DNA from 2 places in the Neorhizobium sp. IRS_2294 genome. Region 2 is predicted to be linked to the other one. Evidence: riboswitches for the same ligand, from Rfam matches in the RefSeq annotation. Region 2 holds a riboswitch; the other holds the start of a gene.
What was found. Region 2 has a riboswitch for thiamine pyrophosphate ahead of thiB (thiamine ABC transporter substrate binding subunit). Riboswitches for the same ligand answer to the same signal wherever they lie in the genome.
Positions count from the first base shown of each region.

Region 1 (8,768 bases), on a different replicon from region 2:
TCGTTTTTCGTATTGACACGGGCTGCCGAGAACTCCGTCACGCCTGACTGGTCGAAGAGGAGATCGATGCTGTCGCAGCCGATTCCATGCCCGCCCTTGATCAGCACGGCACGGGCTCCGGCGTTGAGGATGATCTCCGCCTGACGGGTCATATCGGACCGGGTTTCGGCGACCGGCATGCCGGTCAGCAGTGCAGCTTCCGGCAGGTTCGGCGTCACGATCGTCGCTTTCGGAACGAGGCTGGCAATCAGGGCGGAGATTGCGTCCTCGCGCAGCAGCCGGTCTCCCGAGGTCGCGACCATGACCGGATCGAGGACCATAGGACCGCGATAGTCTGCCAGGCCCTCGGCAACCGCGCGGATTGTTTCGCAGCGTGAAACCATGCCGATCTTGATCGCATGGACCTCGATATCGGCAAGCACTGCGCGCATCTGCTCCCGGATCATTGTCGGCGAGATGTCTTCAACGGCGCTCACGCCCCGCGTGTTCTGCGCCGTCACGGCCGTGATGACGCTGGTGGCGAAGACGTTGAGGGCGGAGAATGTCTTGATATCGGCCTGGATGCCGGCGCCTCCGCCACTGTCGGAGCCGGCGATTGTCATGGCAACGGATGTCATCGCTTTACCTCGCTCAGGGCATCTTCCACCCGGCGCCGAAAACTCCGGCAGGCGTCTGCAGGGTCCGGTGCGCGGAAGATTGCCGAAATGACCGCGACACCGTCGGCACCGGCCTCGATGACGCTGCGCACCTGCTCCAGCCCGATGCCCGCGATCGCGCCGACCGGGAGGGTCGGATCCAGTTGTCGCAATCGTTCGCGCAGATCCCGAAAACCGTCGAGGCCGACCGGTGGATCGAGGTTCTGTTTCGACAAGGTCTCGAACACCCCGCCGATACAGGCATAGCTCGCCTGCGCCCGGCCGGCACGTTCCGCATCGGCACGTGTCTTGACGGTGAGGCCGATGATGGCGTCGGGGCCGAGCAGCCGGCGTGCGGTCCCGGCATCCATGTCGTCAGCACCCAGATGCACGCCGTCGGCGCCTGAAGCGAGCGCCACATCGACACGGTCGTTGATCACAAGCGGCACGCCGGTGCCTTCAAGGGCGGCCTTGATGCTTTTGGCCATGGCGATCATCTGCCGGGTGGAGCCGGCCTTGTCGCGGTACTGGATCAGCGTCGCGCCGTTTCGGACGGCGATCGCGGCGAGGTCCACGAGATCGCCGCTATCGGAAAGACCGGCATCGACGATCGGGTTCAGTCGGTAGTCAAATTTCATGGTCGATCCTTCCGTGCAGACTGAGCTCGTCGGGAGTGAGCGCCGAGAGCGCATCCAGAAACGCGATGCCGAAACTGCCGGGGCCGCGCGCGTGCCCGGCGGCCTGTTCGGCGGCGACGCCGGTCGTCGCTAGTGCCGCAGCCGCCGCAGCCATGGCTTCCGGTTCGACGGCCAGATACGCTGCGATGATGCCACCTGACAGGCAACCGGTCCCGGTGACATCCGCCATCCATTGATGGCCATTCCGAACAGTGGCGGTTCGCGCGCCATCCGTCAGGCGGTCGTGAGCGCCGGTCTCGATTTTCAGTGTTTCGCCAATGTCTCCGAACAGCGCCATCTCCGCGCTGTTGCCACGCAGTACTGTTGGGCGGCGGGCGATCAATGTCTTTGCAAACTCCAGCCGCACGGGGGAATAGTCGCTATGAACGGGATCGAGGACCCAGGGTTTTCCATGATCGTTTGCGACCTCGACAGCCAGTTCGATCACTTTGCGGCGATCAGCATCCAGCGTGCCGAGATTGACGACGAGGACATCAGCCTTCGAGACGAAGCCGACGATTTCGTCCGGGGAGGAGGTCATCGAGGGGATGGCGCCGATTGCAGTGATGCCGTCAGCAACGAATTTCTGCACCACCGTGTTCATCAGGCAATGGACGCGTGGGCGCCGGGCCCGCACACGTGCCAGGCGATCGCCGGCCTGTTGCGGCGTCGGGGAATTGTTCATTGTCATCACCGGATTTCGATCGCTAGATCTTCGACCGGCGGCGCCTGCGGAATGAGGCCGCTCGCTGCCATGAACTCACCGAAACGCTGGTATCTGCCGCGATCAAGCGCTGCAGGCCGTTTGGCGAAACGTGGCAGCGTATCGGTGAACGCCTGCCGATTGAGCTGGTCGTCGAGGTTGGGATAGGCCTTGATGAACAGCTTCCAGGCATTGTCCGGGTGATTGGTCAGGAAGATCGCAGCCTTCTCGACGGATTCGAGAAAGCGGGGGAGGCGGGGATCTGTCGCAAGCGCGTCGCGCGTCACGAAGATCAGCTCGTCATAAACAGGGACGCCGTGTTCTTCCGGAAAGAAGGAACGACCCTCGTGCCCTTCGATCCGCATCTGCGTCAGTTCGAAGTTTCTGAAGCCGCCAAGCGTGGCGTCGACCTTGCCGCCGATCAGCGATGGCGAGAGGGCGAAATTGACGTTGATCAGTTCGACCTCGGTAAGCCCAATGCCTTCGCCCTCGAGCATGCGCTTCAGCATCGCGTCTTCGAAACCCGTGACGGAAAAGCCGACCTTCTTGCCGCGCAGATCCTTGAGGCTCTTGATCGGGCCATCGGCGAGAACCGTCACCGTATTCAAGGGCGTTTCGACGAGGGTACCGATCCGCTTGAGCGGCAGGCCGACTGCACGATCGAGATAGAGGTTCGGTTGGTAGTGGATGCCGATATCGGCCTGGCCGGCGGCAACGAGGCGAGGCACCGTCGATGGGTCGGCGGGAGGCACCAGCTCGACATCGAGGCCGGCGGCTTCGAAATAGCCGTTTTCGGCGGCAATCACGAGCGGCGCATGGTCCGGGTTCACAAACCATTCGAGCATGACGGTGAGTTTTTCTGCCGCCTGGCTAGCGGACGCAATCATGCTCACGGATAGGGCAATGGCAAAGGCCAGAAGCATGCGTTTCATGGGTGGTCGTCTCTCCTCACGATGATAACTGTGTCTGTTGTTCGGTCTCGATTGCCCAATGGGGGCGTCCCTTTACGAGACGGTCGAAACCCAGGCGCAGCGCGACGCTGGTCAGGGCCAGGATGGTCATGGCTGCGAAAACGGTGTCGGTCTGCATCCGGGCGTTCGCCTGAACCATGACAAAGCCGAGCCCGGCTGAAGCCCCGACCCATTCGCCGATCACGGCACCCAGCGGCGCGAGCGGCACGGCGACGCGCAGACCGGACACGAGCGCCGGCAGCGCAAGCGGTGTTCGGAGCCGCACAAGGATCTGCCAGGGCGTCGCGCTTGTCAGCGCGGCGGCTTCCAGAATCGCTGGTTCCGTCCGCCTCAGGCCATCTGCGAAGGCGGAGGCGACCGGGAAGAAGATGACGAGCATCGTCATCATCACTTTCGACGCCATGCCGAAACCGAGCCAAAGCACCAGGATGGGTGCCAGCACGAAGACCGGAAAGGTCTGCAGGATAAGGATGATCGGCCAGGCAAGCCTGCCGGCCCGCGGGAATGCCACAACGAGAAACGCGACCGCCGCACCGAAGATGCTGCCGGCGACGAGACCTGCAAAAATCTCGGTGATGGTGACAGCGGTATGATGAGCGAGGAAGCTGCTCTGACGCACCAATGCCTGCACCACCGCGAGCGGTGACGGCAAAAGATAGCGTGGCGGCGAAAAGACCTGAACGGCTATCTGCCAGCTTACCAGCAGCAGAAAAAGCCCGAGGGCTGCGAACCGGGAGTGCATGTCAGTGCTGAGGCGTGAAACCGTCGAACCGCATTCGTCCTATATGGGAATCTCTCGAGAGCGTAAGCATGGCTGATCTCCTGACCTTGACATCATGGAGATCCAGGCGAGCGGAGAATAAGAAAGAGGTGCGGTATTGCGCCGTTTCCGTTCCTACGCCGGTATGACCCGGATCAGGTTCAAGGGTCCGGCTCACCGCCATCTCAGCACCGTTCGATGCTCCCCTCGGAATGACGCCAAGGTTGGACAAAGAAACGGCCTTTGTCAATCGCTTGCGATCGCTGTCCGGCAGAGCCTGCGCGGCGAGCTGACAAAAATTTTATTGTATGTCATCCGCCTCCCGGAAACCCGGGGTCCGTCCGCTGGTTATGTCTTCGCAACTTAGGAGGAGCAACCATGACCGATAGAGAACAGGAACAGCGCGAACGGGCCTACAGACTGTGGGAGGAAGAAGGCCGTCCTGAAGGGTCCCATGACGATCACTGGAAGCGCTCCGAGCATCCAGCCGACATGTCGGATCAGGAAAGCGACGATGTGACCAAGGTCAACCAGCAGGCTGATGCCGCGTTTGGTGGAGAGAACGATGCAGCGGCCGACGATGCCGCCACAATCCGACCTCCGTCGTCAGTCGCGCCGGACTGACGACGATCGCGGCAGTCTGGATAGGTATCCAGACCTGCCCTGCATGAAAGGGGTTGGCACAACACCTCGAAATATCGGCTGCCGATAGTTCGGCCGTCGACACACTTCAGCCGTCATGAACACCGTTCGTCCGGTCCACTTTATGCGTCGTCGGGCGATCGAGAACCTGACCGAAACACACGACGGCCACCCGTTTTCCGGTGGCTTTCGCCAGATACATATAGTCGTCAGCGCGTTTGACATAGGTTTGCGGCGTGTCTTCGGCCTGGAGGAACGTAACGCCGACCGCGGCACCCGTGAATGTCACCTGGCCATCGATGGGGATCGGCTTGAACACCCTTTCCATCGTTTCCTGAATATGCGTCTGCATATCTCCCGCGTACTTGCGATCCATGTCGAGAAGAATAGCAAACTCGTCTCCTCCGACCCTGGCGATGAAATCCGTCGCTCGGAAACTTTCGCGAAGTCTCGCCGAGATCGTTCGCAGGACTTCGTCGCCTGCGGAATGCCCCAGACTGTCGTTGACGATCTTGAAGCCGTTGAGATCGATGTAGGCGATGGCGAGCTTTCTGTCATTGAGCAGGTTGCGGGCAACCTCTCCGGCGACAACTTCATCGAAACAGGCTCGGTTTGGGAGTCCTGACAGGGCATCGGTCTGCGCGGAGGTTTTCAGAGCGCTTTCGATAGCGCGCTGCTGCCTGACGCGGGCAGACACATCGACAATGACCTCCACATCGAATGAAACGCCATCGACGATCGTGCGTTGCGCCGAAATCAGGGTTGGGATGATCGTACCATCCGAATGCGCAATTTCAACATCTTCGAGCTCGTAGGCGCCGTCCTCGCGCAATAGCCGGTGCCGTCTGTCGCGGGCGGGATTGTCGATCGCGGCACCCTCGGAAATCAGCTTCTTTCCGTTGATCTCGTCCCATTTCAGGCCGGTGAGCTTCAGATAGGCATCGTTGACTTTGACGTAGCTCGAGGTTTTCGTGTCGCTCGTCGTGATGGCCATGGCAATGGGCGCGGACTCAAACATCCTCATCAGCATTGAGATCAAGTGTTGCGTCGGCAGGACATCAGCCTGGTCCGGATCATGCCAGACATGAGGAGCCTTCACGGATACTTTCCCGTCCAGCGGGACCTCCGTGGGCACGATCTCGGTGATGGTGCCGTACCATTTCACGATCTTGCCGGTCGCATCGCGATGAGGCTTTGCCCGACTGACCATCCATCGCCAGCTGTCGTCGTGCAGACGCATGCGAAACCTGGTTTCGAATGGGTCGCCGGATGGCAGCCATCCAAGCCATTCCCGCCGAACCCGCAAACTGTCGTCCGGATGCATCCGACCGTACCAGTCCGCGATCCGGTCACGCATCCTGGACATCGTCGGGTCTGGCGTTGGCCCCATGAAATTGACAATGCCTTCGGCATCGCTCGACCAGGGAATGTTCGGGCTGAGTTCGATCGACCATCGTGCGTGGTCTTCCGTCTCGGTCAGCGCCTTTTCCATCGATTTGTGACCGGTAACATCGATCGCCGTGACCGAAATGCCGATCGGCTCGCCTGCGTCGTCATCGACCCGCTGGTTCACCACGAGGAGAATGTTCTCACTTCCGGGCGGACGATATTCGTCCACAATCAAAGGCTCGCCCGCAAGGACTCGCTGAAGATCTTTGGTGACCCGGCGCGCCTCTCGTGCCGGCATGAAACTGTGAACGGTGAGCCCGATCATCTGCTCGGGCGTTAATCCCAGCATTGCAGCGAACCGATTGTTTACACTGACATGGTGCAAGTCTGAATCGAGAAAGCAGAGGCCGACCGGTGCCGCCTCATAGAGCGTTTCCAGTTGATGGACCCGCTGGAACAGCGAGCCGGTTCCGCGGCGTTCCGTGAGTGGCTTCTGCTTGCTGACAGCGAGAAGCCGTTCTGTCGCATCACCGTCGACAGGTCTGCCAAACAGCCACCCCTGTCCAACGTCGCAACCAAGACGCTTCAGCATTTCTGCCTGTTCTTCGGTTTCAACGCCTTCGGCAACAACCGTCATGCCAAGGCTTTGCCCCAGCCCAATGACCGAGGCGACGATTTTCCGGCTGCCGCTGTCATGCTGCATGGAGCGCACGAAGCTTGTGTCGATCTTCAGTTTGTCGAAGGGGAACGCGTGAAGCCGCGTCAGGCTGGCAAAGCCGGTCCCGAAGTCGTCGAGGGAGATGCCCATGCCGGCAGACTTGAGCGATGCTATGTTTTCCCTGACGACTGTATCGTCATCGAGCAGTGCGCTTTCCGTCATTTCGATATGGATCCGGTTCATCGGAAACCCGGTTTCCGAGATTATCGAAGCCAGAAAGTGGAAGAGGTCTGGGTCCTGAAACTGCGTCGGCGACAGGTTGATCGCGAGGACAAAGTCTCCCCTCCAGCTTGCAGCTTTGCGACAGGCATCCTGGACGATCTTTTGCGTCAAAGCGCCAATCAGATTGCTGGTTTCGGCGAACGGAATGAAATCTGAAGGTGCGATGGCACCTGCTTCAGAATCGGTCCAACGCGCAAGAACCTCAAAGCCGATGATCGCACCGCTCTGCAGATCGACAAGCGGCTGAAATGCCGGCCAGATCGCATCGGTTGAGAGGGCGTCGGAAAGTCGTCGCTTCGACAAGATGCCGTCCTTGGCGGACGCGAGTCCTTTCGTCAAAACCTGCTGTGCAGATTTACGATTTGCCGGACCGATATGTCGACCAGAGATCATGGCACTTTCCACACTTGCGGAAAAGCAATGTCAGAGACCGCTTAAGAATAGATTAGCATGGCTTAATTTAAGAAGCGATGCGTATCTGTCGGCATCTACATTGGTTCGATGGCCGCCATGAGCTATGACCCCGCTCGTGAGACTACAGGAGCGCGCTGCGGATCTTGCTGATGGCGACGTCGGGATCCGAGCCATAGGGAATGAGCCCCTTCAACCTGCCATCCGCACCGATCAGGAACAGGTCCATCGTGTGGCTCATGGAATAGCCACCACTCTTGTTCGGCTTCTTTTCCGCAAATGCGCGCCATCCGACAACGACGCGCCGGATCTCTTCAGGCGTTCCGGTCACCCCAGTGATCCGGTCGGAAAAGGCGGTGACATAGCCGTTCATGATGTCAGGAGTGTCCCGTTCCGGATCGACCGTGAACAGGTAGCTTTTGATCGGCAGGCCGTCTTCACCCAGTTCCTTGAGGTATCCAGCAACTTCATAAAGCGTCGTCGGGCAGGCTTCCGGGCAATGGGTGTAGCCGAAATAGACCAAGGACGGATTGCCCTTGAAGATCGACTGATCGACCGCTTCTCCCCGATCGTTGATCAGAGAAAACGCGGTATTGAATGTGGTGTTTCTTGGCTCATCCTTGAACGTGAAGAAGAGGATTCCGACGAGGACAGTGATGAAGATTGCCGAGATCGTTGTGGCAACCAGCATGAACGGGTTCTTCGTCATCAGTCGTGACCTTCATGAGCGGCGTGAGGCCTTTGCGCACCGGCAAACGGTCCGACGGCAAAATCAACCTCGATCGGCCCGGCCTTTTCAAAAATGAGCGTGACCGCCAGCGTCTCGCCCTCCTTGAAAGGTCTAGAGACATTCGTGAACATGAGATGATAGCCACCGGGTTCCAGCTTGACGGTAGACTTGGCCGGCACGGGGATGCCCTTGTCCAGTTCCCGCATTTCCATCACGGCGCCGGTCATCTTCATCTCGTGGATCTGGACGTCTTCGGCACGATCCGACTTTGCGCCAACCAGCCGGTCGGCCGCACCGGAGTTGTTGATCGTCAGGTACCCCCCGCCGACCTTTGCCACCGGCAGCATGGCGCGGGAATATGCGGACTCGATCGTGATATCGCCGGTCCCGGGTGCATGCATGTGCTGGGAAGATGCGGTGCTGGGCAGCATCAATGCCACGGCCGCTACAAGAAATTTCGCTCGGATTGTCGACATGGGTATTCGCCTTTGACGTAGCAGAATTGGTTTTCTTTCTGATCAGCTACGAAGAGGGGGCCCTCTGGCCGAGGTGCCGGTCAGCAGGACGAACCGAGGAGGGCTTTCGTCGGTTCCGGAATGGGCGTGAACGATCTCGCGCAGGATCGGCGCACCCAACGTATCTGTCGGCAGTGGCAGTATTGATGCCGTCACATGCCGGCAGGCGTCGCAGGAGATCTTGCTTTCACCTTTATGGTGCTTCCCGGCTTCCGAGGGAAGGCAAAGATCAGGCAGACTTCCGTCCGGGAGGATGTAGGACGCAATCGCGATGGTCTCGATCGAGCGCGCATTGGCGGTCGGATGGGAATTGGCAAATCCGAGCAACAGAAACGCAAGGCTGCAGAGAATGCGCAACCCTACCTGTCTAATCTGCCCAAAACGCCGGATCATCT
Region 1 is NZ_CP191440.1:257,187-265,954, forward strand. It holds gene thiD (bifunctional hydroxymethylpyrimidine kinase/phosphomethylpyrimidine kinase) at 1-617, opposite strand, end outside; gene thiE (thiamine phosphate synthase) at 614-1,273, opposite strand; gene ACQY1K_RS18480 (hydroxyethylthiazole kinase) at 1,263-2,003, opposite strand; gene ACQY1K_RS18485 (ABC transporter substrate-binding protein) at 2,003-2,947, opposite strand; gene ACQY1K_RS18490 (ABC transporter permease) at 2,964-3,728, opposite strand; TPP riboswitch at 3,862-3,964, opposite strand; gene ACQY1K_RS18495 (DUF2934 domain-containing protein) at 4,125-4,370, shown strand; gene ACQY1K_RS18500 (EAL domain-containing protein) at 4,477-7,020, opposite strand; gene ACQY1K_RS18505 (SCO family protein) at 7,253-7,837, opposite strand; gene ACQY1K_RS18510 (copper chaperone PCu(A)C) at 7,837-8,334, opposite strand; gene ACQY1K_RS18515 (hypothetical protein) at 8,377-8,730, opposite strand.
Region 1: linked by a shared signal. The riboswitch ahead of ACQY1K_RS18490 (ABC transporter permease) and the one ahead of thiB (thiamine ABC transporter substrate binding subunit) in region 2 are both predicted to bind thiamine pyrophosphate.

Region 2 (8,768 bases):
AGAACTGGTGAATCGATTGTTTATCCTGCGCATGGCGTCGGCACGATCACCTCTATCGAAGAACAGGAAGTCGCGGGCATGAAGCTCGAGCTTTTCGTGATCGATTTTGAAAAGGACAAAATGCGCCTGAAGGTTCCGGTCGCCAAGGCCTTGAGCATCGGCATGCGCAAGCTCTCCGAGACGGATTTCGTCGAACGTGCATTGAAGGTGGTCCAGGGCAAGGCCCGCGTGAAGCGCACGATGTGGTCGCGTCGCGCACAGGAATATGATGCCAAGATCAATTCCGGTGATCTGATTTCCATTGCAGAAGTGGTGCGCGATCTTTTCCGCGCCGAAAACCAGCCCGAGCAGTCTTATTCCGAGCGTCAGCTGTATGAAGCGGCGCTGGATCGCATGGCGCGCGAAATTGCCGCCGTCAACAAGATGTCCGATACGGAAGCTGTTCGCCTGATCGAGGTCAACCTTGCCAAGGGTCCCAAGCGCGGCAAGACAGTCGAGGAAGATGAAGCTCAGGAAGAAGAAGCAGCCTGATTTTGTCGCTGAAAGACAACACCAAAAACCCGGCCTAGTGCCGGGTTTTTTGTTGGAACCTTTACAACACAAGCGCGTTAACCCGCCGGAACGGCGAATTTAATGCTGCATCGTGCTGCGTGTTCTCCGTCCTAACCAATAGCGGGGCGATTGCCTAACCGGTCCAAGACCTCCGCGAGACACTTGAGGGACATCGGCAGAAATTCGCAAAAATCAAGGCTGGAATATCGGTAATCCCGCAATTCAGCGTTTTTTTTGGTTCTGCCCTTTGTCGATCACGGCACCACGGAGAACACTATGACAGCCATGTCCGCAGACCGCACAATGATCAAGATAGCGATGTCGGCTCCGTATCTCGCCCGCGAGGAAGAGCGTGATCTGGCAATCCGTTGGAAAGACCGCCAGGATCAGGGCGCTCGAAACCAGATTGCACTCGCCCACATGCGTCTCGTCATCGCGATGGCGTCGAAATTCCGTGGGTTCGGTCTACCCATGAGCGATCTCGTTCAGGAAGGTTATGTGGGATTGCTTGAGGCTGCGGCAAGGTTCGAACCGGCCCGCGATGTCCGCTTTTCCACATACGCCAGCTGGTGGATCCGTGCCTCCATGCAGGACTATATCCTGCGCAACTGGTCGATCGTTCGCGGTGGTACGAGTTCAGCCCAGAAGGCGCTGTTCTTCAATCTGCGCCGCCTGCGCGCAAAACTTGCCCGCGGCGACTCCAACCTCACGGCCCAGGCCATCCATGAGGAAATTGCCGTCGCACTCGGCGTCAGCGTTTCCGACGTGCAGACCATGGATGCCCGTCTCTCCGGCAATGACTCGTCGCTTCAGGCTCCAACGATTTCCGGTGATGCCGACAGTGGCGAACGCCTCGACATGCTGGCCAGCGGCGAACCACTGCCGGACGAGCAGGTCTCCGGCATGATCGATGGCGAGCGTCGGCTGAAATGGCTGCAGGGTGCCCTCACAAAGCTCAACGACCGCGAGAAGATGATCATCCGCGCCCGCAGGCTGACGGATGACGGTGCGACGCTGGAAGCGCTGGGTGCCAAGCTCGGAATTTCCAAGGAGCGTGTGCGGCAGATCGAAAGCCGCGCGATCGAGAAGCTGAAGTCGGCACTCGTCACCGCAAATCCGCAGATGGCGCTTGTGTCCTAAACACACTGTGCCCGCGCCGCTCTGGCGGTCGCGACATCTCGATACGATGCTTTAAAGCGCGCAGGCCCTTGAAACGGCCTTCGCGCTTTGAAGCTTTTATACAAGCCTCATTCGGAAATGATTTTGACCTTTTGGCCCGGCGACAATGTCGCGCCGACCGGAATGGCGTTGATCAGCTTGAACAGGTCCAGCTTGCGGTCGGTGCCCATCATCCGGCTTGAGAGCGATGCCATCGTATCCTGTGGCCCGACGCTCACGACGCGAACGCGGAGCGGCTTCAGCGACGCGATTTCAGGCTGTGTCATGCGGCGGAAACTGTTGCGAAGGATTTGTGCGGTCGTGTCGAGCGCGGGACTGCCCTTCGGAACCGCCGTCAGGAACCGGAAGATCTGGTCGTTGACCTTGATCACGGTCACGTCGAAATCCCAGCGTTCGGCGGAAGCGCGTGCGGTCGCGGCCGGCAGGCCGTTGACAGTCGTTTCGCGCACGGTTTCCGGCTGAAGCCCGGCCACCCAGCCGCTGGTCAGATAGTTGGGCAAGCTGCTGGTGTCGCCAGCGGCGACGCCGTCGAAACGGATCGCGGTCTCGCCTGGTCCCGTCGCCAACACGGCTTCGACCTTGTTGTCGATGCGGAAGTCCGGCGGAACGTCGAAGCGTATTCCAAGGCCCCCGTGCAGGAAGGTCTGGCCGCGGACATAACCCTCCTGGGGGCTGTCGCCATAGAGAAGACCGTCGATGCCGGCGAGGAAATAGTCGCGACCCTTGTCGCCGACGCCTTCCTGGCCGAAATTGCGGGCATGCCGGCGGGCCAGATCGACGCGCTGGGCGGAATTCGGGTGGCTGGACAGGAAGTCCAGGCTCTGGTCGCTGTCGGGATCAACCGCCGAGTAGCGCGCATAGGCCGCCATCGAATCGAGGAAGCGCGCAGCGGCGTAAGGGTCGTAGCCAGCTTCGCCCAGCATCCGCACACCGATCACGTCCGCCTGCAGTTCCTGCTGGCGGGAGAACGCCGCAAGTCTCAGCTTTCCGCGGGCAAGCGCCTGCTTGCCGGCGATGTCACTGGACAGCACCTCGGCGACCACCCGGCTGGCGATTACTTCAGCTTCCTCGCGCCGCTGGCGTTCGATGCCGTGGTTGGCGGTGACGTGTCCCATCTCGTGCGACAGCACGGCCGCAACTTCCGAAGCGTCGTTGGCGAGCGCCAGCAGTCCACGCGTGACGTAGAGATAGCCACCGGGCAGGGCGAAGGCATTGATCGCCGGGGAATTGAGGATAGTGATGCGGAAGGATTGCGTCGGATTTTCCGAAACAGCGGTCAGCGCACCGGCAATCCGAGCAACCAGCCGTTCGGTCTTTGCGTCACGATATTCGCCGCCATAGCTTGCAACGATTCGGGGATGCTCGCGTGCACCCATCTGCGCCCGCGGATCGTTCTTTTGAACTTCGTCGACGATCTGAGGCGAGTCTGATGGAGAAACGTTCGGCGTATAGGCCTGGTCGAACACGGACTGACAGCCTGCGAGTGCTGCACCTGCGAGCAACACGACGGCAAAGCGTCTCCAACGGCGCGGTGCGCTGGTCTGCCCGGTCCTGCCGGGTGTCGCGTCCTCGCGTGTTTTGATCCGTGTCTTCTGCACCGTCAGTCCTGTTCACCTTCGCTTCGTACCGATTTTCGCATCGCATGCACAGATAAAAGAGATAGGTTCAGCCGGCGCGTTTGCAATTGACTTCTGATAAACCAAGGCGATGACATCGCCGCAAGACCAAATTGTGGCACTGCGATAACGTTGGTTTTCGCCTGTCTCTATTCGTGACGACGCTCCGTCGACTGGCCTCTAGCGGGCGTAAGGAATAGCCGTGTTTGCGGCGGAGTTGACGATGGTACCATCGCCGACGGCGACCACCACGTCGGCAAGCTTCTGAACCTCGGCGCGGTCGTGGCTGACGATCACCACCGTATTGCCGGTTTCGCGGTGCAGGTCCAGAAGCAGCGACGCCATCGACGACCTAAGTTCAGGATCAAGCGCCGCAAACGGCTCGTCCATCAAAAGGACGGTTCTCTTTCGCACCAGCACCCGCGCGAAGGCAGCGCGCTGCCTCTCGCCGCCGGACAGCGTTCCCGGTTTGCGCGTCTCGAATCCTGCAAGCCCGACACGCTCGAGTGACTGCGAAATTCTCGCCCTGTCCTCACGCGAAAGCTTGAGGGACGGATCGACGCCGAGGCCGATATTGGTGACGAGGTCGAGATGGGCGAACAGATTGTTGTCCTGGAACACCAGCGAAATCGGCCGCTTTGAGGGGTGGGCGTGGGTCACGTCCTCGCCCGCGATCAGGATGCGGCCGGACTCCGGTATCTCGAAGCCCGCGATCAGGTTCAAGAGGGTCGATTTCCCCGAACCAGACGGCCCGGTCACGGCGGTAATCGCGCCGTCGGTCATGGCAATATCGAAGCTGAACCGTTTGGTGCCGAGTTGCAGCGCGATCTTTTCCAGGCGGATGCTGTCAGCCATCGTATCCCTTTCGGCGGCTCAGACTTCCGAGGATCGTCAGCGCCAGACATATCATGCCTAAAAGCAGGGCAAGCCCGTCGGCGTCGTTGGTTCGGTAGCTGGATAGTCTGCTGTAGACGAGCCAGGGCAGGGTCGTCAGTTCCGAGGATCCGAACAGGGCCACAGCACCGAGATCGCCGAGCGAGAGCGCCATGGCAAACGACAGTGCCGTAAGGATTGGGCCGATCAGGAAGGGCAGGTCGATCCGCCGCAGCCTCGAGAAGCCTGTTACGCCGAGGCTCGCGGCCAGGCGTGCCGTCTGCCGCCGATGATCCTCGATCGCCGGTTCCAGCACCCGCATCACGAAGGGCAGGGCCATCAGCATGTTGATGGCCGCGACCAGTGCGGGGGCAAAACGCGAGACATCTCCGAACGGGCGAAGCAGCAGGAACCAGCCTGTCCCGATCACGACCGGCGGCACCAGCAGCACCAGCGACGACGTCGCACCCAGCATCGCCGCCAGCCCGCGCGCCGGGATGCCGGGATGACGGAGATCCCTTATGGCAATGCGCGCATGGATGATCGCCAATGCGACGCTGACGGCCAGCAGCCCGGACAAGAGCGCGATCGACAGGCTTGTATAGGCGGCGTTGAGGAATGCGGGGCTGGACGCCAGCCGCCAGAGATCGGCCTTGATGCCGGCTAGGAAGATCGAGGCGAGCGGCAGGATGAGGAACAGGGTCGCAGCGAGGATGGTTGAGCCGTCCCACAGCCTTGCGCCCCATGTCCGTCCATCGAAGCGGCGGGTGGCGCGGCCGGCAGTTACATGTGTGCCGTCGGGGGCGGGGAGAAACGCGAGAGCGGCGAGGATCAGGCCCGTCACGGCGATCTGTAGCACCGCCAGTCCGATGGCACGCGGCGGATCGAAATCGAAGCGCAGCGACTGGTAGATCGCCACTTCCAGCGTCGTCGCCGCCGGCCCGCCGCCCAGAATCAGGACCAGCGTGAAACTGGTGGCGCAGAGCATGAAGATCAGCCCGGCAATGCCCGGCACGACCCGGATGAGAGCGGGCCCCTCGATGAAACGGAAGATCGACAACGGCTTCATGCCGAGGCTGGTGGAGAGCAGCCAGTATTCCGCAGGCTGCCGCTCGAGCGCCACGAGAAACAGGCGGGCGGCCAGCGGCAGGTTGAAGAAGACATGGGCGAGGAGAATACCGGTCAGGCCGTAAATGCTGATCGGCTGCTCAAGCCCCAATGTCGAGAGGAAACTATTGACCGCGCCCTGGCGCCCCCAGATGCCGATCAGACCCAGCGCACCGATCAGAACCGGCAGACCCATCGGCAACGCCATCAGCCGCACGATCCAGATACGGCCGATGAAATGCGGCCGTCTTGCCAGTGACAGCGCTACGGGAAGCGCCAGACACACAGAGAACAGGGTCGAGAGCACCGCCTGCCACAGCGTGAACTGCAGGATGCGGCCGGTATAGGCCGTGAACAATCGCCCCTGCGTTTCAGGGGCATCCCAGAGCAGCAGGGCCGAGACCGCGATGCCGACGAAAAGCGCGATCGCGACGAGGCTCAGCACCCCTCCGGAAATCCCCCGTCTTCGCTCGGCAGCGGTCAGCAGCATGCCCGGTTCAGCCGATCAGTTCATGCTCATGGCGTTCAGCCATTCGTCGATCCATGCCTGGCGGTTCTTCGCGACTTCGTCGGATCCCATCAGGAATGTCTTTTCCGGCATGACCAGCTTGCCGAAAGCGTCGGGCAGCGGCTGCGACGTCTTCGTCACCGGCATCATCCAGTTGGTAGTGGGGATCACGTCCTGAAAACCCTGCGACACCATGAATTTGAGGAAGTCACGGGCGAGATCCTTGTCACGGGCGCCCTTCAGCATGCCGGCCACTTCGATCTGCACGTAATGGCCCTCGGAAAACGCGGCCGCCTGGTAACGGTTCTCGTTCTCCTCCACCATGTGATAGGCAGGCGAGGTCGTATAGGACAGCACCATCGGCACTTCGCCCTTGGTAAACAGGCCGTAGGCTTCCGACCAACCGGGCGTGACGGTCAGGATGCGGCCCTTCAGCTTTGCCCAGGCTTCCGGCGCCTTGTCGCCATAGACTGATTTCATCCACAAAAGCAGGCCGAGGCCGGGTGTCGAGGTGCGCGGATCTTCGATCGCGATCTTCTGCGAAGGATCGCCCTCCACCAGTTCCTTCAGGCTCTTCGGCGGGTTCTTGATGGTTTTCGTGTCGTAGACGACGGCGAAATGACCGTAGTCATAGGGCAGGAACGTATCGTCGGCGTAATTGCCGGGAACGCTGATCCCGCCATTGCCGGAGGATGCCTGCAGTCCATGCGGTTCGAATAGGCCGGTCGCCTTCGCCTCCGAAATCAGGTTGGTGTCGAGCCCGAGCGCGATATCGGCCTTGGTCGTCTCACCCTCCAGCTTCAGCCGGGTCAGAAGTGCGACGCCATCGGCGACAGCCACGAATTCGACCTTGCAGGCGCAGGTCTTTTCGAAAGCGGCCTTCACCTTGGGGCCGGGGCCCCAGTCGGCGGTGAAGCTTTCATAGGTGTAGATGGTCAGCACCTTGTCCTCGGCCCTTGCGGCCGGCGACAGGATGATGGTGGCCGCAGCCACGGTGAGCGATAGCAAGAGTTTGCGCATCAACGCCTCCTTCAAAATCAATCTACAAGGGGAATAGGCGCTGAGCGTGAGCCGTCTAATCCCTCCGCCGGTGTTAGCCGGATCAGGTTCCGCGGGTTGGCTGAAAGCCTCTCAGCCGCACGTTACCGCGCAGCACCCCGTTAGAGCGGGACTAGATGTACCGGTGAAGGAATTGTCTGGCAAGTGGTGTCGAACCGCTGCCGTCTTGCGTTCATGGCCAAGGACCGAGGGGCATCGTGCGATAGCAGTCGCGATAGCAAGAAAGCCGCCCGGGGTGCCGGACGGCTTTCTTGCTAGTAGTTCTTTGGCAACAAGGTTCACGCGTTGAGCGCGTAGCCTGACTGGGAGTCGTTGCGGAATATCTTGAGGTCACGCGGCACGATCGCCATGCCGCCGAGACGGTTGGCGATGGCATAGTCGATTGTCTGCTCTACCACATGCGGCATCACGGGCTTGGTCAGAACGCCGAGCGATCCCTCGACGCCGTCTTTCACGTCTTCCGGATTGGCCGTCATGAAGATGACCGTCAGGCCGTATTCGGCAGCGAGTTCGCGTCCGATTTCCGGACCGGTCCGGCCGTCGGAGAGATTGACGTCGACCAGCGCGATATCGGCGTATGCACCGAGCGACAGGGCGTGCTTGCGTGCGCTGGCAAAGCCTGCAACCTTGAGACCCATGCTCTCGACAGTCTCGGCAACATCAAGCGCGATCAGGAATTCGTCCTCGACGATCAGAACGCGCTGTTCCATTGCATCACTCGCCAGCCGACGACGCATCACATTAGTCAGCATTGGACATTCCTAACCGTTTTGTTTCCATCTGGTCGGCATGTCGGCATTCATACCGCACTACGCATTTCGACCACTTGATGGATGCCGAACGTCACCGGGGAATGTTTGTTCCGGCTCGCGATAAATAAAACGGTGGATATTTATTTGTTAAGTATAGGAATTCTTTAACTATCCTTCAATCTGTTCTCGGAGCATCTCAAGCTCCAGCCATTCTTCTTCCATTTTGGCGACACGATCGCGTAGTTTTGCCGTCTCTGCGGCAAGCTTTGAAAATGCCGACGGGTCTTTGGCGAAGAGTTTGGGATCGGCCATCTTCCGTTCGGATGTAGCGATCTCGTCCTGCGCCTTGGCCATGTCCTTGGGGAGGTTTTCCAGCGCGAACTTCTGCTTGAAGGAGAGCTTGCCCTTTGACTTGGTGGCAGCCGGAGCAGTGCTGTCCGTTTTCGCCTTTTCCGCCTTATCGGCGCGGCGCTTTTCGTCGGCCATGCCTTTGCGCTGCTGCAGCATGTCGGTATAGCCGCCCGCATATTCGATCCAGCGGCCATCAGGGGCATCCGGGTCTGTCGGGGCGATCGTCGAAGTCACGGTCCGATCGAGAAAGTCGCGGTCATGGCTGACGAGAATGACGGTGCCGGCATAGCCCGCGACGATTTCCTGCAAGAGGTCCAGCGTCTCGATGTCGAGGTCGTTGGTCGGTTCGTCGAGGATCAGAAGATTCGAGGGTTTGGCCAGCATGCGGGCCAGCATCAGGCGCGCGCGCTCGCCCCCGGAGAGGTTCTTGATCGGCGTGCGGATCTGTTCCGGCTGGAACAGGAAATCCTTCATGTAGCCCGCCACATGCCGCTGTTCGCCGTTGACTAGCAGCGTCTCGCCGCGGCCGTCTGTCAGGTAGTGAGACAGCGTATCTGCGGGGTCGAGGTCCTCGCGCTTCTGGTCAAGCGTGGCAATTTCGAGATTGGTGCCGAGCTTGATCCAGCCGCTGTCGGGAGCAAGCTGACCCGTCAGCATCTTGAGAAGCGTCGTCTTACCAGCGCCATTCGGACCAACCAGGCCGATCCGGTCGCCGCGATGAATGCGGATCGAGAATGGCGCAACGATCGGCTTGTCATAGGTCTTGGTGAT
Region 2 is NZ_CP191439.1:3,297,082-3,305,849, reverse strand. It holds gene ACQY1K_RS16000 (CarD family transcriptional regulator) at 1-531, shown strand, start outside; gene ACQY1K_RS15995 (RNA polymerase factor sigma-32) at 829-1,692, shown strand; gene ACQY1K_RS15990 (M48 family metalloprotease) at 1,800-3,314, opposite strand; gene ACQY1K_RS15985 (ATP-binding cassette domain-containing protein) at 3,528-4,202, opposite strand; gene thiP (thiamine/thiamine pyrophosphate ABC transporter permease ThiP) at 4,195-5,817, opposite strand; gene thiB (thiamine ABC transporter substrate binding subunit) at 5,833-6,870, opposite strand; TPP riboswitch at 6,898-7,005, opposite strand; gene ACQY1K_RS15970 (response regulator) at 7,173-7,646, opposite strand; gene ACQY1K_RS15965 (ABC-F family ATP-binding cassette domain-containing protein) at 7,815-8,768, opposite strand, start outside.